DNA from 3 places in the Staphylococcus sp. SUC_1.2 genome. Region 1 is predicted to be linked to each of the others. Evidence: riboswitches for the same ligand, from Rfam matches in the RefSeq annotation. Region 1 holds a riboswitch; each other region holds the start of a gene.
What was found. A riboswitch is a leader RNA that binds a small molecule or an ion and turns the genes downstream of it on or off. The one in region 1 is predicted to bind FMN.
Positions count from the first base shown of each region.

Region 2: it holds a riboswitch for FMN, as region 1 does, so the genes downstream of both, NR218_RS00045 (ECF transporter S component) here and NR218_RS07620 (ECF transporter S component) in region 1, are expected to answer to the same signal.
Region 3: it holds a riboswitch for FMN, as region 1 does, so the genes downstream of both, ribD (bifunctional diaminohydroxyphosphoribosylaminopyrimidine deaminase/5-amino-6-(5-phosphoribosylamino)uracil reductase RibD) here and NR218_RS07620 (ECF transporter S component) in region 1, are expected to answer to the same signal.

Region 1 is NZ_JANJPM010000018.1:39,479-50,149, reverse strand. Features, by position in the region: gene NR218_RS07635 (RecQ family ATP-dependent DNA helicase) at 1-1,305, opposite strand, end outside; gene NR218_RS07630 (helix-turn-helix domain-containing protein) at 1,298-2,251, opposite strand; gene NR218_RS07625 (ferredoxin) at 2,361-2,609, shown strand; gene NR218_RS07620 (ECF transporter S component) at 2,681-3,223, opposite strand; FMN riboswitch at 3,288-3,414, opposite strand; gene NR218_RS07615 (ATP-binding protein) at 3,563-5,320, opposite strand; gene NR218_RS07610 (response regulator) at 5,301-6,026, opposite strand; gene NR218_RS07605 (pseudouridine synthase) at 6,178-6,915, opposite strand; gene scpB (SMC-Scp complex subunit ScpB) at 6,912-7,451, opposite strand; gene NR218_RS07595 (segregation and condensation protein A) at 7,444-8,175, opposite strand; gene NR218_RS07590 (DUF309 domain-containing protein) at 8,269-8,790, shown strand; gene xerD (site-specific tyrosine recombinase XerD) at 8,893-9,780, opposite strand; gene NR218_RS07580 (Fur family transcriptional regulator) at 9,880-10,326, opposite strand; gene NR218_RS07575 (NUDIX domain-containing protein) at 10,431-10,671, opposite strand, start outside.
Region 2 is NZ_JANJPM010000001.1:1,700-12,370, forward strand. Features, by position in the region: gene cmk ((d)CMP kinase) at 1-446, opposite strand, end outside; gene NR218_RS00015 (asparaginase) at 522-1,490, shown strand; gene ypdA (bacillithiol disulfide reductase YpdA) at 1,553-2,539, opposite strand; gene ebpS (elastin-binding protein EbpS) at 2,690-4,165, opposite strand; gene NR218_RS00030 (RecQ family ATP-dependent DNA helicase) at 4,312-5,691, opposite strand; gene NR218_RS00035 (helix-turn-helix domain-containing protein) at 5,672-6,637, opposite strand; gene NR218_RS00040 (ferredoxin) at 6,734-6,982, shown strand; gene NR218_RS00045 (ECF transporter S component) at 7,066-7,611, opposite strand; FMN riboswitch at 7,676-7,803, opposite strand; gene NR218_RS00050 (ATP-binding protein) at 8,049-9,815, opposite strand; gene NR218_RS00055 (response regulator) at 9,799-10,524, opposite strand.
Region 3 is NZ_JANJPM010000023.1:10,803-21,473, reverse strand. Features, by position in the region: gene NR218_RS08790 (transaldolase) at 193-906, shown strand; gene NR218_RS08785 (membrane protein) at 1,104-1,568, shown strand; gene NR218_RS08780 (competence protein ComK) at 1,543-1,989, opposite strand; gene NR218_RS08775 (sigma-70 family RNA polymerase sigma factor) at 1,976-2,461, opposite strand; gene NR218_RS08770 (hypothetical protein) at 2,670-2,894, shown strand; gene NR218_RS08765 (N-acetylglucosaminidase) at 3,141-3,989, shown strand; gene NR218_RS08760 (FAD/NAD(P)-binding protein) at 4,285-5,772, shown strand; FMN riboswitch at 5,923-6,058, shown strand; gene ribD (bifunctional diaminohydroxyphosphoribosylaminopyrimidine deaminase/5-amino-6-(5-phosphoribosylamino)uracil reductase RibD) at 6,180-7,223, shown strand; gene ribE (riboflavin synthase) at 7,230-7,862, shown strand; gene NR218_RS08745 (bifunctional 3,4-dihydroxy-2-butanone-4-phosphate synthase/GTP cyclohydrolase II) at 7,874-9,058, shown strand; gene ribE (6,7-dimethyl-8-ribityllumazine synthase) at 9,071-9,529, shown strand; gene NR218_RS08735 (proline dehydrogenase family protein) at 9,581-10,582, opposite strand.

The sequences.
Region 1 (10,671 bases):
TATAGTCATCAAATTAGAATCTATATCACAACATTGTTGAGGTTGAGTTGGATTATCACCAAAAAATTCTAATAAATAACGACGTCTACATTGATCTAGGGATGTATAACCGATCATTCTTTGATAACCTAATTTTTTTCGAATTAATGAATTATCAAAAATTGTTTTGAGTACGTTGGATGAATATCTTTGGCTCAATATGGTTAGTATTTCTTGCTTTTGAGGAGGTAAAAAAGCACCTATATCAAAAGCATCGATGTCTTCAGTAGTTATCGCATCACTAAACAATAATGTCTCTAATATATAGCTATCGTCTGGTTGATATAGACTAATTGCTTGGCTTTGCAAATTATCTCTCCCGGCTCTACCAATTTCTTGTAAGTAATTTGAAGGACTTGTTGATAAATGAAAATGGATGACTGTTCTAATGTCTTTTTTATTAACGCCCATGCCAAAAGCACTAGTAGCCACGATGACGGGTATAAAGTTCTCCATAAATTGATTTTGTACAGTATGTCGTTCTTGATAAGATAAATCACCATGATAAATACCGGTTAAATAACCATGGTGGTATATCATATTGGCTAATTCTAAACAGACCTTTTTAGATGAAACATAAATAATAGTTGGCCCAGATTGATCTAAAAAGTTTAACAGCCACTTAATTTTCTCAGCATCATTTTCAAAATTGAGATGAGAAAAAGATATATTCTCTCTATTCATTGAAGTCTTAATTACATTTAATTTCCTAGATAAGATAAGATTTAAGTCATTTTCTAAATGAGGTGGTGCTGTAGCTGTTAAAGCCAGTATCGATGCATTTTTATAATGAGATGTTATCTCCCCTATTAATGCATAATGAGGTCGGAAATCATAACCCCATTCAGATAAACAATGCGCCTCATCAAGTACAATTAATCCGAAGTCAATATTCCTAATTAATTTAAAGTTTTGTGTTTGTAAAATAAATTCTGGACTTAAAAAAACAAAGCGACTTTTGTGTAACGAATTTATATTTTGTTGTTTTTCATTTTCATCCATGCCTGAATGAATAGAAGTAACAAATTTCTCACCTTGAGCTTTCAATTGCATCACTTGGTCATCCATAAGAGAAATTAAGGGAGATATTATTAATGTTGGCTTTCCTTTCATATAGGTTGGCATTTGGTAACATAAGCTTTTACCACTCCCCGTAGGAAGAATACCTAGAGTATCTTTCTTATTAACTACACTTTCGATTATTTCTTTTTGACCAGGATTAAATGATGAGAATCCGAACCATTCTTTCAATTTTTCTTCAAGCAATCAATTCACCTCTTTCAATACCGACTATTAACAATTTAATTTGAAAATAAGTTAATCGATCAAATTCTTCTTTATATAATTTTAATCTTTGTCCTCTGTTTTGATCATAAAATGCTATAAATTCACTTGTTTGTGGGCCATTAACAAAGGTTTGGTATTCTGAAAAATATCCTTTTATAAATAATTCAAGAACGTGATCTTCGATTGTGTTAATTTTAACATTTTGGGTCACTGCAACCTCATCCATAGAAAGCCCTTTGAGTAATTGATGATACGTAATTGTCGTTTTATTTAACAAAGTCGGTAATATGATGGTTTGAGTTAATATAGGAAATTGTTTATCATTTTCTAATGCGAACATCATCTGCACTAAATTATTGAGTTCAAGTACAAATAACTTAGTTACAGGTATACCTTCTATTAATGAAACCTGCTGTCGCGTATACATAGGTTCTTCATAACCTTGTAGGTAATAATGGATTAAACAGTTGTTACTACATTTTTCATCAATAAAATGAAAGATTTGCTCGATTTCTTTTTCAAAATCATCAACTAAATTTTGTTCCAGTATTTTTGAATAGATTTGTTTCACTCTACTTTGAACAGTTATTTGTTGTGTAATTGGTATAAAGTTCAAGTGGTTGTTTTTAAAATGGGTTATAGTTTGTATTAGTAATTGAATACAACTAAAAGTTTGAATCATACTATCGTATGTATATCTTGGATGTATTGAAATGTCAGTATTTTGATTATCATAGGTATCTAAAAATCGCTCAAAAGACGGATATTTTAATTTAGGTAAACTATGATATAATGATAAAAGTTGTTGGGAACATGCATCAAAAAATGTTTGATGTGATTTTTTTCCATTCAAAATGTTATAAATACTTTTATTGGTTTTATAATCGAATGAATGATTTGATGCATATGTAATAATTGAATGCATTAATGAATCCTCACTTTATATAACTAATAGAATAGTAAATAAATTAATCGAAGTGTTATTAAACATTTGTTATACTAGTGTAGCATTTTTATCAAAGGAGGCGAAGAATTTGGCAAAGTATACAATCGTTGATATGGATACATGTATTGCTTGTGGAGCATGTGGTGCTGCCGCACCTGACATTTACGATTATGACGACGAAGGTATTGCTTTCGTAATCCTTGATGATAATCAAGGTACTGCAGAAGTACCAGAAGAATTATATGAAGATATGGAAGATGCACTTGAAGGTTGTCCAACTGATTCAATTAAGATTGAAGAAGAACCATTTGATGGTGATGCTCTTAAATTTGAATAGTCACTTATTATGAGTGAATCAATAATGAAACCTCCTAATGTTGAATAATAAGTTCAACATTAGGAGGTTTTTTATGATAATACGCGTTTTAATCTTCTGTATAAAAGCGCAAATATAATTGAAATCACGATACCTTTTATAATATTGAAAGGTATAACACCTGATAAAATGATAATTTTTAGATTATTAAAGACATCACCTAAATTAAAAATCATTCCATATAATGGAAGTAAAACAAAGTAATTCAGTATACTAAGTACGATAGTCATCACTATAGTACCTATTGCTAGCCCCACAACCAATGAACGTGGTGTATCTCCCTGACGCTTAGTTACATAATAAGCGGATAACAAGAAACTAACACCTGCTAAAAAATTGGCAACTGGACCAACCGGATCTCCCATATTGAATAAAAAATTAAGTATATTTTTGATAAGTGCTACTAAAATACCAGCAACGGGACCTAAAAGAAATGTTGCTAATAAAGTTGGAACATCACTAAAGTCTAATGTTAAGTATGGTGGTAAAAAAGGTAGCGGAAATTTAATGAATGTTAAAATAAACGCTATGGCACTTAACATGCTAATAGTGATAAGACGTTTGTTTTGTTGCATATTTAATTTTCTCCTTCCATTCATCTTACATAGAATAGGAGATAATTTTGCACAACAAAAAAACCTCCATCTTCTTCCATCCAGACTATACTGTCGGCTTCAGATTTCCACTGAATCAGCCACTTCAAAGAAGCGGGTCGCAGGCTTAATTTACTGCCGGTTGGGAATTGCACCCTACCCCGAAGATGAATTATATAATTGATTAATTTAATTTTTATATTACCTTATATGAAAGCATTGCGCAATAATGGTGCTTAGACTTATTTAAAAAAGAGCAATACACCATTCTTAAGTTGATGATGTTTGCTCTTAGTTAAAATAAACATATTAATAGGCATATTAATTTTTAGGCTTTGGTAACTTAATTATGAATGTTGTACCTTTGTTTACTTTACTTTCAACTTTAATAGTACCACCATGTTCTTCGATTATCATTTTACAGATAAATAGTCCTAAACCAGTTCCCTGTTTACCTCTAGTTCTTGAAGCCTCTACTTTATAAAATCTGTCGAATACGAGTTCAAGATGCTCTGGAGATATGCCACTACCAGTATCTTTAATGTACAACGTTTGATAGGAATCATCCGTAGTTGTTGTAATTGATATTGAATCACCTGGTTGAGTATAACGTGTGGCATTGTCAATTAAATTTGTTAGAACTTGGTCTATGCGATCGGCATCGTATTCCCACAATTCATCATCGATGTTTGGTTCTAATGACATATTCAATTCTAAATCCTCAGCCTGTTGTCTATATTTCATTTGCATTTTAGATAGTAAAGGTTTAATAGGTTGTTTTTCTTTATTAACAGTTAAACCCTCTGCATCCATGCGAGCCACATTTAATAATTCATTTACTAATCGATTTAAACGTTTCGTTTCATCTAATACAATTGATAAAGAATCTCGAATTTCTTCTGGTTCAGTGACAATACCATCTACAATTGATTCAGTGTAACCTTGTAATAACGAAATAGGTGTACGTAATTCATGTGAAACATTGGCAATGAAATCTTTCTTCATCTGATCTAAATTATGTTCATTAGTCATATCTCTTATAATGACTACAATTCCACTACGGCCATCTTGTTGAATTCTCTCTACATAACTCATGATAATGACGTAATATTTATTGTTAATCTCATATTCTTGGAATTCGGTGTCTTTTGAAACAAATGTAGCTTCAATTTGCTTTTCAATTTCTTTATATACAGTTTTGTCTATTGATTTAATAATATCGTCAGCCATTTTATTTGAAAGAATAACTTCCCTCTTATCATTTAGACCCAATACACCTTCAATCATAGAATTAATCAAACTATCTCTTATATTTTTTTGAGTTGAAAGTGCCTCTATATTCTCTTGTATTTCAGAACTCATATTATTAAACGTATGTGATAATTCGCCTATCTCATCTTTAGTTGAGACACTTGTCTGTTTTGAATAATCACCTTTAGAAATATTAATAGCTTGAGTTCTAAGTTGTCGTAAAGGTTTAGTAATTCTATTTGATAAAAAGAATGCAAATACTGTTGAAACAGCGATAAATATAATGGCGGTGATTAAAATGATAATGGTAATTGCATTATTAGTATCTTCAATAGACTTTAAATCTTGATAAATGAATACTGCACTATATTTTGAATTTGCATTTTCTTGAGCTTTCATAGGATAGCCTAACAAAATATAAGAATGGGAATTACCATTATTACTTATTGTTATATTTTGAGTGGTAGACTTTCCTTGAGAAAAGACGCGTTGGAATTGCGAATTCTTGTGTATCTCTTCAAGCATTTTGTCTTTAGTATTGCTATTTGAACTTTTAATACTTGAAGACTTATTAGCCATTATAATAACGCCACCTGATCCATCTATTAATTGTTGGCTGTGTTCTATGGCTAAAGTTTTATTATCAGCTTGTTCAACTAAGTGGCTGATTCTAGACGCATCTTCTCTTATAGCATTTTCAGTTTGTTGTGTGTAGTAGTATTGTATAAAAGTAATTAATGCCGCACTTAATAAAATTAAAACTGTCGTTACTATAAAAAGTATAGTTAACCACAGTTTTATTACCACACTATTTAGTCGGTTCGTCATTAGACTTTACCTCGAATTTGTAACCAACACCCCAAACAGTTTGAATCATATGTGCAGCATCTTCTGATACACGATTTAGTTTCTCACGCAGGCGTTTAACATGAGTGTCTACTGTTCTTAAATCACCATAAAATTCATAATGCCATACTTCTTTTAAAAGTTGTTCACGATCAAACACTTTATTAGGTGTCTTAGCTAAATAAATAAGTAATTCGTACTCTTTAGGAGTTAAATTAACTTGTTGGTTATCTGCTAATACACGATGCGCATCATTATCAATAATTAAATGATTAAATTCAATAACATCTCTTGCATGAGGTTCACTTTGTTCAGGTTTAGAAGATTGCGTTCTACGTAATAATGCTTTTACTCTTAAAACAACCTCTCTTGGTGAGAATGGTTTGACGATATAATCATCTGCACCAGACTCAAATCCTTCTACCCTATTCGTTTCTTCGCCTTTAGCTGTAAGCATAATAATAGGTGTGTCTTTATGTTCACGTAACTTGGATGCTACTTCAATACCATCCATTTCTGGTAACATCAAGTCTAAAAGTATGCACGCATAGTCATTTTCTATAGCAAGATTATAAGCTTCTTTGCCATTACTTGCTTCATGAATCGTAAACGATTCTCTCTTTAGGTATAGTTTTAATAATCTTCTGATTCTATCCTCATCGTCTACAATTAATATTTCATTTGTCATTTTGTTTATACCTCCTACACATGCTCAATACACTCATTATTATAGCATACAGCATGATTGAAAGCTTTACTTTAAAGTTAACTTTGTGAAAAAAATAGCAAGAGAAATTAATATCATTTAATTTCTCTTGCTATTGTAAAATATACTTCATTTATTTTCCATTTTCTGCCATATGTCTTAGTACTTTAACTTCATGAGGTGTCAGTACTCTGCCCTCACCTGCATTTAATCCTTTAAGGTTCAAGTTGCCGAACTCAATTCTTGTTAATTTATCAACTTGATGTCCAAAATGCTCGAACATACGACGAACTTGTCGATTTCGTCCTTCACTAATAGTGATTTCTACAAGTGTAATATTTTTATCTTTATCTTGCTTTTTTACTTTGACTTGAGCTGGTTGCGTAAAACCATCTTCAAGTTCAATCCCATTTTCTAAAGCTTTAACTTCTTCTCTCATGAGGTAACCTTTTAATTTAGCCACATATTTTTTTTGAATATGATATCTTGGGTGAGTCATTAAGTTTGTAAATTCACCATCATTAGTAAGTAACAATAATCCTGATGTATCATAGTCTAATCTACCAACAGGATAAATTCTTGTCTCTAAATCTTTAAAGTAGTCAGTAACTACAGTTCGTCCTCTATCGTCAGACACACTTGTAATAACTTGAGTTGGTTTATAGAACAAAATATACATTTTGTCTTCTTGTTCAATTTTAATTCCTTCAACCTCAACTGTATCAGAACTTTTTACTTTAGTACCTAATTCAGTAACGGTTTGCCCATTAACTTTAACTTTGCCTTCGGTAATTAAAGTTTCAGCTTTTCTTCGTGATGTGTATCCACTATTAGCAATTCGTTTTTGAAGCCTTTCTAATTCTTTACTCATTTTGTATCTCCTTTTTGATTCACTAAATTACTAAAGAAATCATCCATTTCTTCTTCATCTTCTTCAGTTGTTGGTAAATCCTCAATTTTTTCTATTCCAAATACATTTAAAAACAAATCCGTTGTTTGTAAAGCATGACTACGAGAATTTTCTACATCTTTAGCTTCAATTAATCCACGTGCAATTAATGTTCTAACTGCACCATCAGAATTAATTCCTCTAATTAATTCTATGTCACTACGACTCAATGGCTGATTATATGCAATAATTGATAATGTTTCCATTGCGGCTTGAGATAATTTCATATTAGATTTTTGTTCAATTAATTGTTCAATATAAGGTGAAGCTTCTTTTTTTGAAGTTAAAATATATGTTGAACCAAATTTTTGAATTATTAAACCACTAGAGGTGTATGATGAAATTAATTCAGATAGTTTAGCTTGATTAATCTCGAGAATTTCTAATAACTGTTTTTCGTCAAGCCCTTCATCCCCAGCTGTGTATAGTAATGATTCTATGATTCCGTGTTTATCCAATATTAAAATTCACTCCTCTAATGATACGTATATCATCAAAACTTCTAACCTGTTCAATGTTGATTACTCCTGATTTAGACATTTCCAATATAGCTAAAAAGTGAGTAACCACCTGTTCTATTGGCTCGCTAAAAGTAAATAAACTGAAGAAGTTAAAAGATGTATGATGCCTTAATTGTGTCGTTACCTTTTCAGTAGCTTGTTGAATAGTGAAGCTTTCTTTAATTATTTCAACTGTCTTAGGCTTATTAAGAGCTAATCTGCTTTTAACACGTTGATAAGCAACAATTAAATCCGTTAAATCTAAGGTTTGGCATTCATCCCATGTGACGTTTTTCTCAAGATGGGATAAGTCAGTTGGGTGTTTAGTAAAATAGTGCTCTCGCTCTTCTTTTTTCTCAGTTAACAATTGTGTGTATTCTTTATAATTTTGATATTCAATTAATCGACCTACCAAATCTTCACGTGGATCTTCTTCAAGATTATCGTCTACATCATGTTGAGGGAGTAATAATTTACTTTTTATCATTAATAGCTCTGAAGCCATAACTAAATATTCACTAGCTACATTAATTTCTAGTTGCTTCATAGCGTGGACATATTGCATATATTGTTCTGTTAATGATTTCATTGGTATATCATAAATATCAATTTCATATTTTTGAATTAAGTGGAGTAGCAAATCTAACGGGCCATTAAAGGCATCTAATTTTACTTCATACATATTAATCGTCCTCATTTTGAATCTCTATCGTGCATAATTTACTAAAATATTATAGCATGAATAATACAAACATTAAATTAAGGATGAGATGGATTGGACAGAGCCTTAATCGATTTTTATTATTATTTTCACAAACAGCAACATTATTTCTTATGTCATGATATTTTGGAAGAAGCATGGAAATCAAATATAAATTTTTCTAAAAAGGATGGCATAGTGAGTTTAATTTTATTTTCAACTGCTATGTATCATTATAGAAGAGGTAATACAAAAGGTGCACTTGTAACTTTGAAAAAGTCATTGAGCACGTTTGAAAAAGCAAGGGATAAAGCGTTGTTGCAACTTAATGAGCAAGATTATAAAATATTAATTTTAAGTCAAATTAAATCCATTGAAGATTCAAAATCATTTAAACCTGTATACATACCGGTAAATAATGTTTTTGAAAAACAGATTATTAATACTTATCCAGATTACAAATTTACAACACTTTCAACTCAAGATGAATATATAGTTAATCATCATAAAAATCGAGATAGAAGTGATGTAATCAGTGCAAGACATCAAGCGATGATTAAAAAACAAAATATTAGGAGTGGAAAAGATTTAAAATAAAATGTAGTGTAGCTCTACTTACATTAATTATAAAATATCTTTTGGAAACTTTTATGAAAGTACTCTTAATCCACTCCCAATTTAAGAGTATTTATTTGTGTACTAGGCTCTTGGATGAAATTGGTTATACATCTGTCTGATTTGAGTTTTAGAAACATGTGTATATAACTGAGTGGTAGAAATATCAGAATGACCTAACATCTCCTGAACTGCTCGTAAATCTGCGCCATTTTCTAGTAAATGTGTAGCAAACGAGTGTCTTAATGTGTGTGGGGTCAAAGTTTTATTAATATTCGCTCTTAAACCATATTGTTTAATTAGCTTCCATATACCTTGACGTGTCAAAGGTCGACCATGCAAGTTCAAAAACAGTACATTCGTTACCGTTTTTTTAAGTAATTGAGATCTAACATTATTGATATAAGTATCTAAATATTCAATGACAGTGTCACCTAATGGAATGATTCTCTCTTTGTTCCCTTTACCGAAAACTTTAACAAATCCCATAATTAAGTTGACATCATCTATCTCGATTTGTATTAATTCAGTAACACGCATGCCTGTTGCGTATAATAACTCTAAAATTGTACGATCGCGATACCCATTATTTTTAGTTAAATCCGGTGTTTCTAGTAACTGAATTACTTCTTCAACATCTAAAACATCTGGAAGTTTTTTCTCGTACTTAGGTGTTTCAATTAAAACGGTAGGATCTTTAGCAGCATATTTTTCGCGTAAAGCAAATTGATGAAAACTACGTATTGTTGAAATAAATCTTGCAATGGATTTTGCGGAAGCACCTTGATCTATTAGAGAACCAAGGCATTCTTGTATTGTTTGTCTATCTATAAAATCAATATGAGCAATTTTTTGTTCTTGCATATATAATTGATATTTTTTCAAATCTCTGCGATAAGCGCCAATCGTATTTTCACTTAACCCTTTTTCAATTTGTATAAATTTTAAATATTCCTCGATAATTGTTTCCATGACAACACCTCTATTTGAATAAACTCAAATCATTTTCATGTAATAGTATTAAGAAAGACTAAGACAATGATTTAAAATTGTCCTAGCCTATTAGTTAATCTATTTTCCTTTAGCTTGGCATTCAGCGCAAACGCCGTGAAAAGTTAATCTGTGATCAAGAATTTTAAAGTTATATTCTGTTTCTACTCTTTCTTCAACTTGAGGTAATAAGTCTTCATGAATTTCATCAACTTTACCACATTCCATACACACTAAATGGTGATGGAAGTGTTTAGCACCCTCTTTTCTTAAATCAAAGCGTGCAACACCATCACCAAAATTAATTTTGTCAACTACTTTTATTTCAGCTAAAAGTTCTAATGTTCTATAAACAGTGGCTAGTCCTATTTCAGGTGCTTTGTCTTTCACTTTTAAATAAACATCTTCCGCGCTTAGGTGATCCTTTTCATTTTCAATTAGAACTCGTACTGTGGCTTCTCTTTGTGGTGTTAATTTATATGAAGATTGTTGTAATTGTTGTTTAACTCGATTTAATCGTTCTTCCATGGGAGCGACACTCCTCTATCAATAATTATAATCATTTTAAATTGAAAATATTTCAATTACTAAACTACCAATATTTTCAATTAAATGCAAGAGATTTACAGCACTTAATTAGAATGATTATAATTTAGTAATATATATTGTAAACCAATTATGGTTTTAGCATCTTCTATTTCATGATTATCAAGCAATGCTTTTATATCTGAAATCGGTACTTTATGCAATTCAACAAATTCATCTTCATCTAGGTTAAGTTGCCCTTCGCTTAGATTATTGCTGAAGTATATAGTGAGTTTTTCATTAGTGAATCCAGGACAACCATACATGTCTGTTATAAATTTTAAATTA
Region 2 (10,671 bases), on a different contig from region 1:
CTTTCATCTACAGAGGCAATCATATATACTTTTAACTCAGCATCTGGAAGAACGATGGTACCAATATCTCTACCGTCCATAACAATTCCTTTTTTTATTGCTAATTCTTTTTGTTTTTGTACGGCGTAGGTGCGTACAGGTTCTTTTGATGCAACATATGAAACATGTTGTGTGACATCATTTTCTCTTAAATAGTCTGTCACATCCTCGTTATCTAAAATAATTCGTTGGCCTTTTGATGGATTGTAAGTTAATTCTAAAGAAGTATGATTAATTAAATTTTGAAAATCTTCAGGAGCATCTTGCTTTAAATATTTATACGTTATTGCACGATACATTGCACCAGTATCGACATAAATCATTGATAATTTACTAGCTACTTGTCTTGCAATTGTACTTTTCCCAGCAGCAGCAGGACCATCTAATGCAATATTAATTGGATTCATAACATTTTTCCTTTCTTGTTGTTTTATCTGTATTATTTTATCATAAATATATATTTTAAAAATAGGAGGAGTTTAATGAAAAAGATACTTGTTATTCATACAGGTGGAACAATTAGTATGTCTCAAAATCAACTCAATCAGGTCGTTACAAATGATATCAATCCTATTTCATTGCATAAAAACATCATAGATCAATATGCAAATGTATATGAAATAAGTCCCTTTAATGTGCCATCACCACATATCACACTTTCTCATGTCATAAAGTTAAAAGATATTATTATGAAGGAATTTTCTAAGAATCATTATGATGGATGTGTGATTACACATGGCACAGATACGTTAGAAGAAACAGCTTATTTGCTCGATTTAACAATCGATATAAGTCAACCTATTGTTATAACAGGTGCAATGCGTTCATCAAACGAGATTGGTTCAGATGGGCTATATAACTTTATCTCAGCAATTAGAGTTGCAACTTCATTAGAAGCTTCTGATAAAGGCGTGATGATCGTATTTAATGACGAAATACATACTGCGAGAAATGTTACTAAAACACATACCTCGAATATCAATACCTTTCAGAGTCCTAATCAAGGCCCTTTAGGTATCTTAACTAAAGATCGTGTTCAATTTTATAATCGTCCATATCGACAAAAAGTATTTCCAAGAATAGATGAAAGTTTAAATGTGCCATTAATTAAAGCGTATATGGGAATGACTAAGGATGTTTTAGAATTTTATGCTCAACAAAACGTTCAAGGTATAATTATTGAAGCGTTAGGCCAAGGTAACTTACCTCCAAGTTGTTTGAAAGGTATTGAATCATGTGTCAAAAAAGATATTCCTATCGTACTCGTGTCTCGCTCATTTAATGGCATTGTAAGTCCAGTATATGATTATGAAGGTGGAGGTTTTCGATTAGCTGAAGAGGGTCTTATTTTTTCTAACGGATTAAATGGCCCTAAAGCAAGATTAAAACTTTTAATTGGTTTAAGTAACCATATGAATCATAAGGAATTGAAAGAATACTTTGAAACTTAAAAAAGAGAGAAACAATGATGATGCACTCATTGTTTCTCTCTTTTAATTAAAATAAATGAAATTTAACTTTCTAGTGGAGTTTGTTTTTTTCTTAAAATACTTTGAGCGATAATGCCACCATGATATTTACCGTTTTCAATGAAAATTGAATTATTATCATTACCAGCTGCTATAACACCAGCAATATAACAGTTTTCCACATTTGTTTCATACGTTTCTTTATTATAAATTGGAGCTGTTCCAAATTCATTAGTATGAATATCTATACCAATAGATTGTAAAAACTCATAGTCTGGATGATAACCAATCATTGCAAAAACAAAGTCATTTGGTATTGTTACTGTTTCACCATTTTTTTCATAAGTTACTGAATGTTGAGTGATTTCAGTAACATTTGCATCAAATTCCATATCGATTTTTTCATGGTTAACTAAAGATTCAAAGTTTGGCAAAATCCAAGGTTTAATTGCTGCTGAATATCGATCTCCACGATACAATACAGTCACATTTGCCCCAGCCTTTTCCAATTCCAAAGCTGCATCTACTGCAGAATTCTTACCTCCAATAACCACGACATCTTGATTGAAGTATGGATGTGCTTCTTTAAAGTAATGTTTAACCTTAGATAAATCCGCACCTTTAACATCTAAAGTATTATGTTGACCATAATAACCAGTCGCAACTGTTAAAAATTTACATTCATACACGTCTTTAGTTGTTGTAATTGTAAATTTATTTCCAATTTTTTTAACTGTTAATACTTCCTCAAAAGGATGTACATTCAACTGATGAAATCTTACTACTTCTCTATAATAGACAAGTGCTTGGTTACGACGAGGTTTACTTTCCTCTACAATAAATGGCACATCTCCAATACTTAATTTATCGCTAGAAGAGAAAAAAGTTTGATGCGTAGGATAATGATAAATGGCATCTACAATGTTACCTTTTTCAATTACTAGTGTTTCTATGCCTTTTTTCTTTTGCTCAATTGCTGCACTTAAACCACATGGGCCTCCACCAATAATAATACTTTCAATTGTTTGCATGTTTAATGGCCTCCTTTAATCACTAACATATTATATCAGTTTACAGATATATTTCTAAATAAAAATATTTACATTGTTATTTACTTATCTTCAAATGAACATAAAAAAGATACACCATTTTAGGTGTACCTTTTTTAATACATTCAGATATTATTGAGGAATAACTAATTTTTGACCATTTACAATATTATTACTAGTTAAGCCGTTAGCTCGTTTTAATTTATTTACATTTTCAACTGTACCTTCACCATAGTATTGAATTGCAATACGATATAAATTATCATTACCAGATACTACGTGAGTTTGTTGGCCAGCACTATTACTTGATTGTGTGCTATTTTGAGTTGATTGAGAATTTGAGTTATTGTCTGAACTTGATGAATTGTTATATACATTTGATTTATTGTTATCATTTTCAGATGTTGCACTTTCAGTAGAATTTTTATCATTATTATTGTTTGATGTACTGTTTTCTGTTGTAGCTACTTCATTTGACTCATTACTATCTTTTTTAGTGCTATTATCTGATTCGCTTGATTTATCTTCTTTTGTTGCTACTTTTTCATTTGATTGGTCTTTTTCATTTGTAGCTTTGTCTTTAGCGTTATCTTTGTTCTCAGTTTGTTCTGTTTTATTATCTGCAGTGTTATTGTTTTTTTCTTTATGGTCATTGTTAAGATACATGCCAATAAAAATAGCTAGAGCAGCTAAAATAAGTAATAAAGCTATGAGTGGAAGTAAAATTCCCATTAAACCACGTTTTTTATTACCGTTATGTGCTTGGAAACCATCATTATCTTCGTATTCACGATGTTTATCAGCATCATGATGATTTAGATTGTTATGTTCATCATGTTGTTTATGTTTAGAAGCGGCAGCACCAGCAGCACCTGCTCCAGCTGTGCCAGCACCAACTGCAGCAGCTTTTTTGCCTTTATTACCTTTTTTTCTGTGATGTTTATTATCTAGTTCATTATTATCTTCGCTGTTATGTTGAACGCTTCTATTTTCATTATCTCTATAATTTTCATCATCATGACGATTATTTTTACGTTTTTTATTACGTGATGCTTTTGCTCCAACAGCTCCTGTAGCAGCAGCTCCTCCAGCAATTGTTGCGTCTTTTCCGATTTTTGAATGATGAGCTTCATGTCTATCGTTATCTTGATCAAAATCACGATGACGACGATGATCACTATTCATTCTATCATCACTATTATCATCATTTTCATAACTATCGTCCTCAAGACGATGATTAGAATGACGATTATGTTCATCATAACGCTCATCTACATCGGAACGTTGATTATTCTCATCATTCTCGTGATTATGATGAGAATTATTATCGTTATGTACTTTGTCAAATGTCTCCTCATCATAACGGTCATCTAATGAACCTTCTTCATAATCATTAACCTGATCATTAAATTTTTTGTTACGACTAGAAGATTGGTTTCTTCTTCTTTGTCGTCTTTGTGCATTTCTTGGTGGAAACTGTTGATCGGTTTCATTGTTAAAATTGTCTATTTCATCGTTAGTTTCATTATTTACACGATCGAATTGATCGTTTGAATCTATCGATTGTCGATTTTTTTCAAAATCATCCTTAAAATTATCTCTAGACATAGTCAACATCCTCTCTTTTTCTTATTTTAATTGTCACATTATTTATACCCAAGTAATGCATAAATATGTATCATTTTTAAATTTCTTATAAATCACTATGTAATTTAATTATATCCTGTATAAAATATTTTAGTAAAGTAAAGTCACTAAACTCTAAATAAATTTTTAATTTTTTCATTGAAAGTAAATTGTCTTTTAACTTTTTTTCTGTTGTAACACTCAATTTTACTTAAATCTGAATCATTGTCACAACATTCATTAGGTTGATTAGGAGATTCTCCAAAAAATTCCAATAAAAATTTTCTTCTACATTGATCTATACGAGTATAACCTATAATTCTTTGATAACCAGCTTGTTTACGTATATATGAGGTTTTAAAAATGTGTTTCAATTCTTTAAATGTATAATTTTGGTGTAATACTGTTAAAATTTCTTCTTTATTAGGTGGAAGGAATGCGCCTAGCTCAAAAGTTTCGACATCTTCTGTTACGATAGCATCATTAAATAGTAACGTCTCTAGAATATAAGCATCGTCTGGTTGATATAGACTAATCGCTTGACTTTGTTTTCCATCTCTCCCAGCTCTTCCAATTTCTTGTAAATAATTTGAAGGACTAGATGATAAATGAAAATGAATCACAGTCCGAATGTCTTTTTTATTAACCCCCATTCCAAAAGCACTAGTAGCTACAATAACTGGAATAAAATTATTAATAAATTGATTTTGAACAGTTTGACGTTCTTGATAAGTTAAATCCCCATGATAAATACCAGTTAAATATCCATGTTGATAAATGAGTTTTGCGAGTTGTAAGCATATTTTCTTAGATGATACATAAATAATTGTGGGACCTGAAGATTCAATAAATTTCAATAACCATTCTATTTTTTCGTCGTCATCCTTGAAATTAAAATGTGATAACGAAATATTTTTACGATTCATAGTAGTTTGTATAGTGTTTAATTTAACTTTTAAAATATGTTCTAAATCACTTGTTAAATGTGGCGGTGCAGTAGCAGTTAATGCTAAAATAGTCGCTAATTTAAAATGATGAGTGATTTGACCGATAAGTGCGTAATGCGGTCTGAAATCATATCCCCATTCTGATAAGCAATGCGCTTCATCTAATACTACTAAACCAAATGGGATGTTTTTAATTAAATTGAAATGATGAGATTGAAGAATAAATTCAGGACTTAGAAATATAAAACGACTTTGATTTAATAAATTGATATTTTCCTTCTTTTCTTGTTCATCCATACCTGAATGAATACATACAACCTTTCGTTCACCTTGAGATTTAAGTTGTATCACTTGATCGTCCATTAAAGAAATTAGCGGTGAAATAATAAGAGTAGGTTTTTGTTGCATATAAGTTGGAAATTGGTAACACAGACTTTTCCCACTACCTGTTGGCAAAACACCAAGTGTATGATTGCCTTGTAACACACTTTCTATAACTTCTTTCTGACCTGGGTGAAAACTTTCATGTCCAAACCATTGTTTAAGATTGTTCTCTAACATTGATTTCACCTCTTTCTATCCCAACAATCATGAGTTTAATTTCAAAGTATGATAAATGGTCAAACTCTTGTTTATATATTTTTAATCTTTCTCCTTTATGCTCTGTATAGTATTGAGTAAATTGAAAAACATCTTTTTTCTCTACGTAATTTTCGTAATTTTTCTCATAGCCTTTAATAAATAATTCTAAAATATGATCTTCTATTGTATTGAGTTTAACATTCTGTGCAATTGCAATTTCATTTAAACTCAAACCTTGATGAAGATATTGTTGAGTAATAGATGTTTTATTTAATAATGATGAAAGAATAATACATTCAGACAATATAGGATAACGTTGTTTATTTTCAATTTCACTTCCTAAGGTGACTAAATTATTCAATTCTAATGTATATAATTTTGAAATAGAAATATTCTCAATCAAACTTACCTGTTGTCTTGTATACATAGGCTCATCATAACCATGCAAATAATAATGAAGGTAGCACTTATTATTATTATTTAAACTGATTGCTTGAAATAAATCAGTCACTTCATTTTCAAAATCTTTTATTAAATCATTTTTAATAATAGTTCCATAAATCTTTTTAACTTTATTTTGAATAATAACTTGTTGGTTCATTGGTACGAATTTAAGTTGATGATGGAGATATTGAGATATCGTCTGAATTAATAATTGAATACATTTAAAAGTATTATTAAGACTGTCATAAGTGAACCGAGGATGCACCTTGATATTTAATTCTTTTATATCATTTTTATTCAAAAGTCGTTCAAATGTCTGATATTTTAATTTAGGTAAACTATGATATAATGATAAAAGTTGTTGAGAGCTCGCATCAAAAAACGTTTGATGTGACTTTTTTCCACTTAAAATATTATATATACTTTTATTAGTTTTATAATTGAATGAGTGATGTTTAACATAACTAATCATTTCTTGCATGAGTGAACTCCTCTTTTATAGAACTTTTATATCTAGAATATAATAAAATTATTTATTATGACTAGTGTAGCATTTTTATCAAAGGAGGCGAATAAAATGGCAAAGTACACAATCGTTGATATGGATACATGTATTGCTTGTGGTGCTTGTGGCGCTGCTGCACCAGATATTTACGATTATGATGACGAAGGTATTGCTTTCGTAATCCTTGACGATAATCAAGGTACTGCAGAAGTACCAGAAGAATTATATGAAGATATGGAAGATGCTCTTGAAGGCTGTCCAACTGATTCAATTAAAATTGAAGAAGAGCCTTTTGATGGAGATGCCTTAAAATTTGAATAAATCTGTAAATAAAATTGTATTACCATAATTATAATATAAAACCTCCAATGATTCCTACTTAGAAGTCATCGGAGGTTTTAATTTTATTTCAATACTTTTTTTAAACGGCGATATAGCAAGATAAAAATGATCGATATGACACATCCTTTAATAATATTAAAAGGAATAATACCAGATAAAATGATTACTTTTAAATTAGTAAACACATCACCAAGATTAAATATCATACCATATAAAGGTAGTAAGACAAAATAATTTAAAATACTTAAAACGATAGTCATTGCAATAGTACCGGCAACTAATCCTATAATTAGTGAACGACGAGATGAATATTGTTTACGATGACTAACAAAATAAGCTGTTAGTAAAAAACTAGCTCCAGCTAAAAAATTTGCCACAGGCCCAACAGGATCGCCAATATTAAATAAGAAATTTAATATATTTTTAATTAATGCTACAAGAAGACCAGATAAAGGACCAAAAATAAAAGTAGCTAATAAAGTCGGTACATCACTAAAATCTAATGTTAAGTATGGAGGCAAAAATGGTAACGGAAATTTCAAAAATGTTAATATGAATGCAATTGCACTCAACATACTTATGGTAATTAAACGTTTATTTTGTTGCATATTCAGTTTTCTCCTTCCATTCATCTTACTAAGAATTGGAGGATACGTTTACACAACAAAAAACCTCCACCTTCTCCCATCCAGACTATACTGTCGGCTTCAGATTTACACTGAATCAGCCACTTTTATTGAAGCGGGTCGCAGGCTCAAATTACTGCCGGTTGGGAATTACACCCTACCCCGAAGATGAATTATTGAATTTATCATTTAAAATTTATATTACACGAATAAATCTTTCATTGCAATGTGTCTGTTTATTTATAAAAATGAGAGATATGTTTCATCAGTTTCATCGACTGATTTTAAATTAATATGACATGAAATATTATATTTAAAAAACTATAGATATAAAAATGCTCTTCAAAGTTTTATCTTTAACTTTGAAGAACATAATCTCAAAAAATTTGGATATTTAATCCTATTTTGTTGAAAGTTAATTATTTAGAATCTATAGAAGGTTTAGGTAATTTAATAATAAAGGTTGTGCCTTTATTCACTGTACTTTCTACAGAAATAATTCCGCCATGCTCTTGAATAATCATCTTACTAATAAATAATCCTAAACCAGTTCCTTGTTTACCCCTAGTTCTAGAAGCTTCTACTTTATAAAAACGATCAAATACATGATCAAGATGTTCAAGAGCAATACCGCTACCTGTGTCGTTTATATTTAAAATTTGATACTGACTATCTTTATTAGCAGTAATCGTAATTGAATCTCCAGGGTGTGTATAGCGTGTTGCATTATCAATTAAGTTTGTGAGTACTTGATCAATTCGATCAGCATCGTAATTCCATAAATCATCTTCATTAATATTTGGTAACAAGTCTATGTTTAGTTCTAAATCTTGTGCTTGTTGACGGTATTTAAGTTGTATTTTGCGTAATAATGGCATTATGGGCTGTATTTCTTTATTAATGGTTAATCCTTCCGCATCCATTCTTGCAACATTTAAAAGCTCGTTGACAAGGCGATTAAGTCGTTTTGTTTCATCTAATACAATTGATAGTGATTCTTTGATTTCGTTAGGTTCTGTTACAATGCCATCAACTATCGATTCAGTATAACCTTGTAATAACGAAATCGGTGTACGGAGTTCATGGGATACGTTTGCGATAAAATCTTTTTTCATTTGATCAAGATTATGTTCATTTGTCATATCTCTTATGATGATTACAATTCCACTACGACCATCTTGTTGAATACGATCAATATAACTCATTATAAATACATAATACTTAGAGTTTATTGCATATTCATTAAACTCTGTGCCTTTTGAATGAAAAGTGGCATTAATTTGATTTTTAATTTCTGAATAAATAGATTCATCAATTGTCGGTAGTATTTGGTCTGCCATTTTGTTAGATAAAATAATTTCACTTTTATCATTTAAACCCACTACACCTTCAATCATAGAATTAAATAAACGATCACGAATATTTTTTTGAGTAGATAAAGCTTCAATGTGTTCTTGAATTTTATGACTCATATTATTAAAAGTATAAGAAAGTTCACCAATTTCATCTTTTGTATTTACTGTTGTTTTTTGAGAGTAATCTCCATTTGATACATTGATTGCCTGTGTACTTAATTTTCTAAGTGGTTTAGTGATACGATTAGATAAAAAGAACGCAAAAATCGTTGAAACAATAAAAAATACAATAGCAGTAATTAAAATAATAATGGTAATTGCATTATTAGTATCTTCAATTGTTTTTAAATCTTGATATATAAATACGCCACTAAACTTAGCATGTTTACGATCTTGAGATTGCATCGGGTATCCTAAAAGAATATAAGAATGAGAGGCCCCTTTTTCACTTATTGTGACATTTTGTGTGGCAGATTTCCCTGTATTAAATACTTTATTAAAGTTGTCGTTGTTTTGAATTTCTTTTAACATTCTTTTTTTAATCAGATTATAAGATTTTTCTGCTGACATATTTTTATTAGACATAATAATAACGCCACCTGTACCATCAATTAATGCCTGACTATGTTGTATGGCAAGTGACTTGTTATCAGCTTTTTCAACAAGATGACTAATCCTTGAAGCATCTTCTCTTATAGCATTTTCTGTTTGTTGGGTGTAATAATATTGAATAAATGTAATTAATGCTGCACTTAATAAAATTAAAACTGTCGTTACTATAAATATTATAGTTAACCACAGTTTTATAACAACACTATTTAGACGATTCATCATTTGTATTGACCTCAAATTTGTAACCGACACCCCAAACGGTTTGAATCATATGTGCTGCTTCTTCAGAAACTCGATTTAATTTTTCTCTTAATCGTTTAACATGTGTGTCTACAGTTCTTAAATCACCATAAAATTCATAATGCCAAACTTCTTTTAATAGTTGTTCACGATCAAATACTTTATTAGGTGTTTTTGCTAAGTATATTAATAACTCATATTCTTTTGGAGTTAAATTCACTTGTTGTTGATCCGCTAATACACGATGCGCATCATTATCGATAATAAGATGATTAAACTCAATGACATCTCTTGCATGTGGTTCGCTTTGTTCTGGTTTAGATGTTTGAGTTCTACGTAGTAATGCTTTCACTCTTAATACGACTTCTCGGGGAGAGAAAGGCTTCACTATATAATCATCTGCACCTGATTCGAACCCTTCCACACGATTAGTTTCTTCGCCCTTAGCTGTAAGCATAATAATAGGCGTATCTTTATGCTCACGTAATTTTGACGACATTTCAATACCATCCATTTCAGGCAACATTAAATCTAAAAGAATGCACGCATAGTCATTTTCCATAGCAAGTTCATATGCTTCTTTACCATCACTTGCTTCATGGATAGTAAACGATTCTCTTTCTAAGTAAAGTTTTAATAATCTTCTGATTCTATCTTCATCGTCTACAATTAATATTTCATTCGTCATTACAATATACCTCCTACACATGCGCTATACCGTTTTAATTATAGCATATTCACTATATTAAAGCTTTCTATTCAATTGACTTTGTGAAAAAAATATCAAAATATCTTTTTTAATGTAGAACCTATGATTTATTATTACAGTGAATAA
Region 3 (10,671 bases), on a different contig from region 1:
TAATAGTACCTTTATCATATGGTTTTAATTTTCAGAAAATTAAAAGCAAAACATTCGCATACACAAAAAAAGCATGATATAAATAACATAACGAAATAGTAAAACATCCTGTACATAAAAAAATAATCATACATATGGTGTCTTTTCATAAAGCAAGCTATATTCGTAATATAAATGAGAAGGGAAGATTTTATGACTCAATTAAATGTAGACGTATTTGCTGATGGTGCAGATATCGAACAAATGAAAGCTGCATACAAAAATAAAGAAGTAGATGGTTTTACAACAAATCCTAGCTTAATGGCAAAAGCAGGTGTAACAGATTATAAAGCTTTTGCAGAAGAAGCAGTACGTGAAATTCCTGATGCTTCTATATCATTTGAAGTATTCTCAGATGATTTAGACACAATGGAGAAAGAAGCAGAAATTTTAAAGCAATATGGAGACAATGTGTTTGTTAAAATTCCAATTGTGAACTCAAAAGGTGAGTCTACAATCGAATTAATTAAAAAGTTATCAGCTGATCATGTTCGTTTAAATGTAACTGCTGTTTATACAATTGAACAAGTTAAAGCTATTACAGAAGCAGTGACTGAAGGTGTACCTACATATATCTCTGTCTTTGCGGGACGTATTGCTGATACGGGTGTAGATCCACTTCCTTTAATGAAAGAATCTGTAAAAGTCGCACATAGTAAAAATGGTGTTAAATTATTATGGGCAAGTTGCCGTGAAGTGTTCAATGTTATCCAAGCTAATGAAATTGGCGCCGATATTATCACTTGTCCAGCAGATGTTGTCAAGAAAGTTAACAATAATCTTGGACGCGATATTAATGAATTGCCAGTGGATACAGTTCAAGGATTTGCAAAAGATATTAAAAGTTCTGGATTATCAATATTATAAAATCACTATATCTAATTATGATCAACCGAGTCTAAGACTACAAACATGTCTTAGACTCGGTTTTAGTGTTATATGAATATCAAAGAGAAGGAGTAATAAAGTATCTTGAGTTGTATCTTTCTTTTTTATTGAGTTTGTTTTAAAATCGGTGTTCAGTTAAAATTTATAAATATAATTAAATAGAAAGGAATTAAGTTATGGAAGAAACTGCTTTTAGAGAAAAAGTAAGAAAACAATTGTGGTTTTTAAATAAAAAAGAAAAGCAATTATTAGAACATACTTTTGAACAAAATAATGCTTCATTTAATAATGCAGAACAGAAATTTATGAAACCTACTCGTTTTGCTAATCAATTTTTACAGGTTCATATTTTTCGAAATAAACATTTTTCAAATGGATATTTTTTCTTATTAATTATATTATTTGTTCTCACCTATATCCTATTACTAGGATGGTTTTTAGCTGGATTTATCGCAAGTTTAGCAGTAGTCAATCAGTTTATAAATCCTAAAGCAGAATTAAGTCTAATCTATCTTGTATTAATCTTAGTTTTTGCCATTATTAGTTTGGTTGTCAGTTTGTATCTCATAAGATTTGTGACTGCTTTGTTTACTAAAAGATTACTTGAATATAAGTTTAATGAAAAGAAGTCGTCTTATTAATTAAATAGGCTAATAGAATACTTTCTTGCCATTTTTTATAAACTAAAATGTAAGGCTCATCCACTACGCATTGAGCTGAATTATCAAAGGTAATAATGGTTTTATTTTGAGAAGACGTTAATCCAATAATACGTTGCGCATTAAAATATATTTGTATGGGTGCACGTTGATGTTTGATTGGAAATAAAATGACGTCTTTAGAAATATAAATAGGAACTAGTTTATTGATAGATAATAAGCGTTTAGCTAATTTAAGTTGTTGTGTATATGATTTATTAAATTGTTCTAGATAGTATATGACAATCTTTTTAATATGAAAGGGTAGAATCATATCATATGTTTTAAAACAACATTTAGTCTGAATTGTGGAACCTTCTAAAGTTTGAATGTATAACAAATCGAAAGTATTATGAGGTAACATGCCAATCACCTTCTAAATAATATTGCTGAAGTTTGATACGGGCAAAAGATTTATATTTTTTAATTGTAGTGTCTGAGACATTCATCTTTTTAGCGATTTCATATTGTTTGTATCCACGAAGATAATATATCAGCCATTGATATTCATTTGAATTTAAAATATATTTGAAATCATTAAAAAAAGATTCATCTTTCAATGTATAAGTTAAAGAATGATTTAACGCTGCAATATCTAAGCAGTCAATCTTCAATTGCTCCTTTCTAAAAAGATCAATAAGATAAAACTTTAATCGCTGATAAATAAAAGAGGATAAAGATACAGAAGAAGATGGGTTATAAATTTTGGAGATTTCCCACAATTTTATTAATAATAATTGATAAAATTCATCATAATTATAAGTGATACGGTATTGTCTTAACAAATGATGAATCATTTTATGATATTTTATGTGTAATGAACTAAAATCTGAAATAGTTATTCTTTCTCCTTAGTTATGTACATAAACAATATTTCCGGATGTATAAATTCTACATGAGGTATCGTGAATTTTCATTTGCTTAATTTAATAAATAGGTGTTAAATAGTAAACATAGAATCGTTGGATTGGATGATATATGGCTTTAACAAGTTTGTAAGATTAATATTCGACATTTGTACAATAAAATATAGGAGGTATGAAGTTGGATTACGCACATTTAAATCTTGAGCACTTTTTTGCAAGACATGATGATTTAGACGTCATTAGAGATCGTTCTGAATTTGTAATGATAAATAATTTTACAAATGAAATGATGTATCGTGATGGTGATATTGAAGGGACAATTGATTTAAATCAATATTATTATAAGAATAGATCGCAAGCTGTCAGTTTTATTATGATGGATTATAAAAGAAATAACGAATAATTAAATATGTTAACCTTACTACAAATAACTATATTTATTTAATAGATAAAAATCATTGAGTAATGAAATGTTGAGTATTTCATTACTTTTTATTTTTTATTAAATTTCAATTTTGTTACTTTTATTTTATGAATATGTAACATTATAATTATAAAATTGTTTATGAGAATTAAAAATGTTAGAATTTATTATCATAGATGACTTTTCTATAAATGAAATTACAACATTAACCTAAGAGGTGTGAATATGACAAAGCACAGAAAAGGTTCTATTATAGGCCTAATAGGGTTACTTATTATTTTAGTAGCAGCTGGCTTCATTTTTTTCTCAATGATTTCTGATCAGATATTTTTCAAAAAAGTAAATGAAGTAGAGAAAGTTCAACATGTGAACGTCACGCTTGATAAAGCTGCTGCAAAACAAATAGATAACTATACAAGTCAACAAGTATCGAATAAAAACAATAATGCATGGAGAGATGCATCAGCAAGTGAAATTAAAGGTGCAATGGATAGTAGTAAATTTATCGATGATGATAAACAAAAATATCAATTTTTAGATTTATCTAAATATCAAGGTATTGATAAAAATCGTATCAAACGTATGTTGTTCGATCGACCTACATTATTGAAACATACTGATGCTTTTGTAAATGCTGCAAAAGAAAAACATGTTAATGAAGTCTATTTAATTTCTCATGCATTATTAGAAACAGGTTCAGTAAAAAGTGAACTTGCGAATGGTGTAAATATTGATGGTAAAAAATATTATAATTTTTATGGCGTTGGAGCTTTAGATGAAGATCCAATCAAAACAGGTGCTGAATATGCGAAAAAACATGGTTGGGATACACCAGAGAAAGCAATTAAAGGTGGCGCAGACTTTATTCATAAACACTTCCTATCTCACGATGATCAAAATACATTATATAGCATGAGATGGAATCCTATGAATCCTGGTGAACATCAATATGCGACTGATATTAAATGGGCTGAAAGTAATGCGGAAATTATTGCTGATTTCTATAAAGAAATGAAAACAGAAGGTAAATACTTCAAGCTATATGTTTATAAAGATGATCAAAAACATCAATAATCAAAATAAAAACCAACATTATCTTTAATTAGATGATGTTGGTTTTTTTATTTATTCAGCTTTGTTTTTTCTTGAAGCCCAAGTAAATCCAATGATAAAAACAATTAATGTTTTTAATAAAAATTTCATTGTTTAGTCACCTCAATATCTAAATTTTAACATAGTTACACATGATTATTTATGTTTTGAAATGGATCATCGTGTTAATAGTGAAACATTTTGAAGTCGAGAATCGTATTGGTATAATATGATAATATTCAACATAATACAAATATATAAAAGGATGATGTTAAATATGCGAGTAGCAATTATAGGCATGGGTACAGCAGGTGTAAGTGTACTTAGACAACTCGTTAAACATAAAGACTTTAAGCAATTAAAAGTCGATGTCTACGATAATGAATTTAATATGGGACAGGGTGTTCCTTTTCAAAATGATAGTAGTCAATTATTAATTAACTTACCCACTAAAAAGATGAGTTTAAATTTAGATGATGATGAAGAGTTTTGGAAATGGTATCAAACACAATCTGATTTTACGTTTAAAAATCCAAAGTATTTACCAAGATTTGTTTTTGGCCATTATATGAAATCATACTTATCAAATTATGAGACATTATATGATAACCTTACAGTCATTAAACAACCAGTACAAGAAGTCTTCATTAATTCAAATATAGATGAAACCACATTGAAATATTATGTCTGTACGTCTAAAGATATGAAGCATTGTCAAGTATATGATTACATATTTTTAACTATAGGTACTTTATCATATCACGATCCTTATTATTTAAAAGGTATAAAAGGTTATATTCAAACTCCTTACCCTACATATAATACTTTAGATGATGTACAAGAATCTGATGATATTGCTATTATTGGAACAGGATTAGCTAGTTTAGATGTAGTGCGTTATGTAGCGTTTCATCATCCTAAACTACCTATCACAATGACGAGTCGTTCTGCTCAATTGCCTAGCGTAAGAGGAAACATGAAAAAAATTGAGTTTCAATGTTTAACAAAATCTAAATTTAATGATATTAAAAATAAGTACTTTGGAAATGTGCCATTAGAGAAAGCATTCGATTTATTTAAAGAAGAGTGTGATTTAAATGGTATTGATTTACAGAAATTGGTTCACCGCCGAACAGGAGATACGATTAAAGATTTAAATTATGATTTAGAACATCCAGATGAGATAGGTATATTCCAAACATTAATAGAGAATGTCAAAGAAAATTTAAATTGGATTTGGAATAGTTTTAGTCGTCAAGATCAAATTGAATTCGATAAACGTTTCACTAAAATTATTCAACTTAACTCAAACCCTATGCCTCCAAGAACTGCAAAACTCATCAAGCAATTAATAAAAGATGGTTCATTAGTGATTAGAAAGGATTTAGAAAATGTGGTACATAAAAATGGATTATTTAATTTAAAATTTAAAAATGATGAACAATGGTATCCACATCATATTATTATTAATGCAACAGGTTCTAAAACACATTTAAAAGATTTAGATGAAGATGATCAATTTATCTTAAATCTTCAAAATCGACAAATTGTTCAAGCCCATCCTATGGGTGGAATACAAATTATCCCAGAAACAAATCAGGTGATTAGTCCAAGATATGGTACTTTAAATAATATGATTGCTATTGGACAAATCACTAATGGAGTAAATAAATTGCGGAATGGAGTAAAAATGATTGTTAATCAAGCGGTAAGTGCAGTGGATTATTTATATGAAATTCGAAAAGAATTTGATCATACAGTATAATGCTTTACACAATAATGAATAAATATCTCTTTAAGAGTTAAATTTAAAAATCAAATTGAAATTCTTTATTTGTAATTTTCCAAAAATAAATGTAAGATGATATATGTAGTACTAAACTACGATGACTCAAATTTAATCACAATTTCATACGTATTCTTTCGGGGCAGGGTGTAATTCCCAACCGGCAGTAATTAAGCCTGCGACCCACTTAATCTTAATTTATTAAGTGGCTGATCTAGTGAGACTCTAGAGCCGACAGTAAAAGTCTGGATGGGAGAAAGAATCAATCACATCATTACTGAATGATGTATAAGCATGCACAATATAAAAATTGTAGTACGCTTATTTAAGTATATACATGCCCTATGCCTGTGAAACAGGTATGGGGTTTTTTTAGAGGTGATAAATTGAGTGAATTTATGAAATATGCAATTCAATTAGCACAAATGGTGAAGGGACAAACTGGAGTTAATCCTCCTGTTGGCTCAGTTGTTGTGAAGGATGGGCGTATTGTGGGATTAGGTGCACATTTAAAGCAAGGAGAGAAACATGCGGAAGTTCAGGCTTTAGATATGGCACAAGATAAAGCAAAAGGCGGCACCATTTATATTTCTCTTGAACCCTGTACACATTATGGGTCAACACCACCTTGTGTGAATAAAATTATTGAACATGGGCTTAGTAAAGTGATTTATGCTGTAAAAGATACGACGTTATCTTCTGAGGGAGATATCATTCTTGAAAAGGCAGGTATTGAAGTTGAATATCAATATTCAGAAGAAGCTTTTGCTTTGTATGAAGATTTCTTCAAAGCAAAACAACATAAAATCCCTGAAATTACAGTAAAAGTCTCGACTTCGTTAGATGGTAAACAAGCGACTGATAGTGGACAAAGTCAGTGGATTACGAATAAAGCTGTAAAACAAGATGTATATCGTTTAAGACATACTCATGATGCAGTATTAACTGGTAATGGAACGCTTGAAGCGGATAATCCACAATATACAACACGTATTCAAGATGGTAAACATCCAATAAGAATCATACTATCTAAGCGAGGTCAAATTGATTATTCAAAACAGATATTTCACGATCAATTAAGTGAAATTTGGATTTATACTGAAAATCATGAACTAAAAAGTCCAAGTCATCATATAAAAATAATATATTTAGAAACATGTAATTTAAAATCTATTTTAACTGATATATATCAAAGAGGTGTTGGCAGATTATTAGTAGAAGCTGGACCTCATATAACTTCAGAATTTCTCCAATCTAATTATTTAGACCATCTTATTATTTATTATGCCCCGAAAATAATAGGCGGTATTGGAAAAAATCAATTTTATCAAACTGATAATGTCATTGATTTAGCTAATGCGGCACAATTTGAAGTGATTTCTACCGAGTCTATTCAACAAAATATTAAAATGACATTGCGAAAGAAGTGAAGATAAATGTTTACAGGTATCGTTGAAGAAATAGGTACTGTAAAGCGTATTCGCACTCAACAATCCGTAAGGACATTAGATATTTCATGTCAAAAAATTATAGAAGATATGCATATTGGTGATTCTATAAGCGTAAATGGTGCGTGTTTAACAGTCATTGATTTTAAACAAAATCAATTTTCTGTCCAAGTGATTAAAGGTACTGAAAATAAAACCTATTTAGCTAATATTAAAGAAAATGATGAAGTCAATCTTGAACGTGCAATGTCAGGTAGTGGACGTTTCGGAGGACATTTTGTATTAGGTCATGTAGATGCAAAAGGAACAATTATAAATATCAGAGAAACGCCTAATTCACGCATTGTATCTATTAAGGCATCGGACTCGGTCATCAACCAAATGGTTAAGCAAGGTTCTATTACTGTTGATGGCGTAAGTTTAACAATTTTTGACTTGCATCAACATAGTTTTGATATCCATCTTATTCCTGAAACAAGACGTTCAACGATTCTTTCTAATAAAAAAATGGGCGATGAAGTTCATCTTGAAACAGATGTATTATTTAAATATGTTGAAAGTATAGTTGGTAAAAATAAATCTGATTTATCAGTTGATAAATTAAAAGCATATGGTTTTTAGGAGGGGCTTAAATGAAATTCGATAGCATTGAAGAAGCGTTAGAAGCATTAAGAAATGGCGATAGTATTATTGTAGTAGATGATGAAGATCGTGAAAATGAAGGTGACTTAATTGCAGTCACTCAATGGATGAAAGATGATACCATTAATTATATGGCCAAAGAAGCGCGTGGATTAATTTGTGCTCCTATAAGTTCACAGATTGCTGAACGTCTAAATCTTAAAACTATGGTTGATGGTAATACAGATGAATACGGTACAAATTTCACTGTAAGTATCGATCATATCTCTACTACTACAGGAATTAGTGCATTTGATCGTACAGCAACAGCGAAAGCGTTAATTAATCCTGATTCTAAACCAGAAAGTTTCCATAAACCAGGACATTTATTTCCTTTAGTGTCTAAAGAAAAAGGTGTATTAGTTAGACCAGGACATACGGAGGCTGCTGTAGATTTAGCTAAATTAACTGGTGCTGCACCTGCTGGAGTTATATGTGAGATAATGAATGACGATGGTACGATGGCAAAAGGTAATGAATTACAACAATTTAAAGAGCGTCATCAATTAAAAATGATTACAATTGAAAGTTTAATTAATTATCGTCGCAAACAAGAAAGCGAAGGTATTGAACTTAAAGCAACTGTAAAAATGCCAACGGATATTGGTGATTTTAAAATGTATGGTTTTCAATCTCAATATACACATGAAGATATTGTTGTACTTGGCAAAGGAGAACCACGTACAACTGAAAATGTAAGACTACATTCTGCTTGTTTAACAGGTGATATTTTCCACAGTCAACGATGTGATTGTGGCGCTCAATTAGAAGCATCAATGAAATATATAAATGATCATGGTGGATTAATTATTTATTTACCACAAGAGGGTAGAGGCATTGGTTTAATGAATAAACTAAAAGCTTATGAATTAATTGAGCAAGGACATGATACGGTTACTGCAAACTTAGCATTAGGTTTTGATGAAGACTTAAGAGATTATCATATAGCTGCTCAAATTCTTAAATATTTTAATGTTCAACAAGTTAATTTATTAAGTAATAATCCTAAGAAATTTGAAGGCTTGGAAGATTATGGTATAAAAGTTGCAGATCGTACAGAAATTATTGTGCCAGAAACGGAACATAATCATCATTATATGGAAACAAAAAAATTGAAAATGGGACATCTTATTTAGGAGGAATTTAGAATGAATTTTGAAGGTAAATTAGTCGGTACAAATTTAAAAGTTGCAATAGTAGTGAGTAGATTTAATGATTTTATTACCAATCGTTTATTAGATGGAGCGAAAGATACATTAGTAAGACATGGTGTAGATGAAGATAACATTGATGTTGCGTATGTACCAGGTGCATTTGAAATTCCACTTGTTGCTAAAAAATTAGCGCAAAAAAATGATTATGATGCAGTGATTACTTTAGGTTGTGTCATTAGAGGTGCAACATCTCATTATGACTATGTTTGTAATGAAGTTGCTAAAGGCGTATCAAAAGCAAATGATGTTACGAATACACCAGTTATTTTCGGTGTTTTAACAACTGAAAGTATTGAACAAGCAGTTGAAAGAGCGGGTACGAAAGCAGGTAATAAAGGTGCAGAAGCGGCAGTAAGTGCAATTGAAATGGCAAACTTACTTAAACAGTTTTAATTAATGTAGAGCGTCTCGATAATTTTAAGGATTATCGAGACGCTCTGTATTTCAACGTTTTAGTAATTTCACAATACTAGATACTAATGTAAGTGTTCCTAAAGCTAGTCCACTAACTAAGCCAATTTTTTTTAGTGCTTCTGTTGAAATAAATTCTTGATAGGCAAGGGAAAGATTTTGAGGTCTCTCAGCCAGGCGACGCATGAAATAAGCAAACCAGTCATTGCCATATGGAACATAAACGGTAAAGTGATATCCTTGTCTAGCAATCTCTTCTGCTAATTCATTACGAAAACCATACAACATTTGAAATTCAAAAGTGCTTTTTTCAATATGATGATCTTTGACAAATTGTTTAACATGGTTAATGATTTTATCATCATGTGTTGCAATTGACGTAAAGTTTTTGGCATTAAGTAAACGTTTTTCAATAATATTTATATAATTTTTATCTATATCTTTTTTACTTTGATAAGCAATCGTATCCTTTTCTTTATAAGCGCCTTTGACCAGTCTTAATCGTAATTCTGGGTACTTATCAATTAATTTCTCTGCATCATAAAGGTATCCTTGAATAACTGTACCGACATTTCTAAATTCTCCTTTTAACCTGTCTAAAATCTGTAATGTTTGTGATAAGCTGTTATATTTTTCCATATCAATATTAATATGCATATTATCATAGGTATTAGCCTTTAATAAAATGTCTCTTAAATTTTGATAGGCTAACTCAGTATCAAATTCACCGCCTAATGAACTCACTTTCACCGACATATGTGCACTCACTTGATATTTATTAATAGCTTCCATTATCTCAAGAATTTCATTTTTAGCTTGAGTCGCTGCTGCTTTAGTATTAACAAATTCTCCAAGATTATCTACAGTAACATCAATATGTTTAGCGTTTAAACGTTCAATCGTATCAATGAGTTGTTCTATAGTATTACCCGCAACAACTCTATTAGCCCCCATGGTAGGTCCGATTTTTTTAGCCATTTCATTTAAATATGTAATATTTGATAATGTTATGAAAAAATCTCTGAATAAAGACATATCTATTCCTCCATCCCACTCGTATCTATCTCTATAACAAGTTTAGCATGAATACATCGTTTAAGAAAGCGTTTACATTTAGGAGGTAA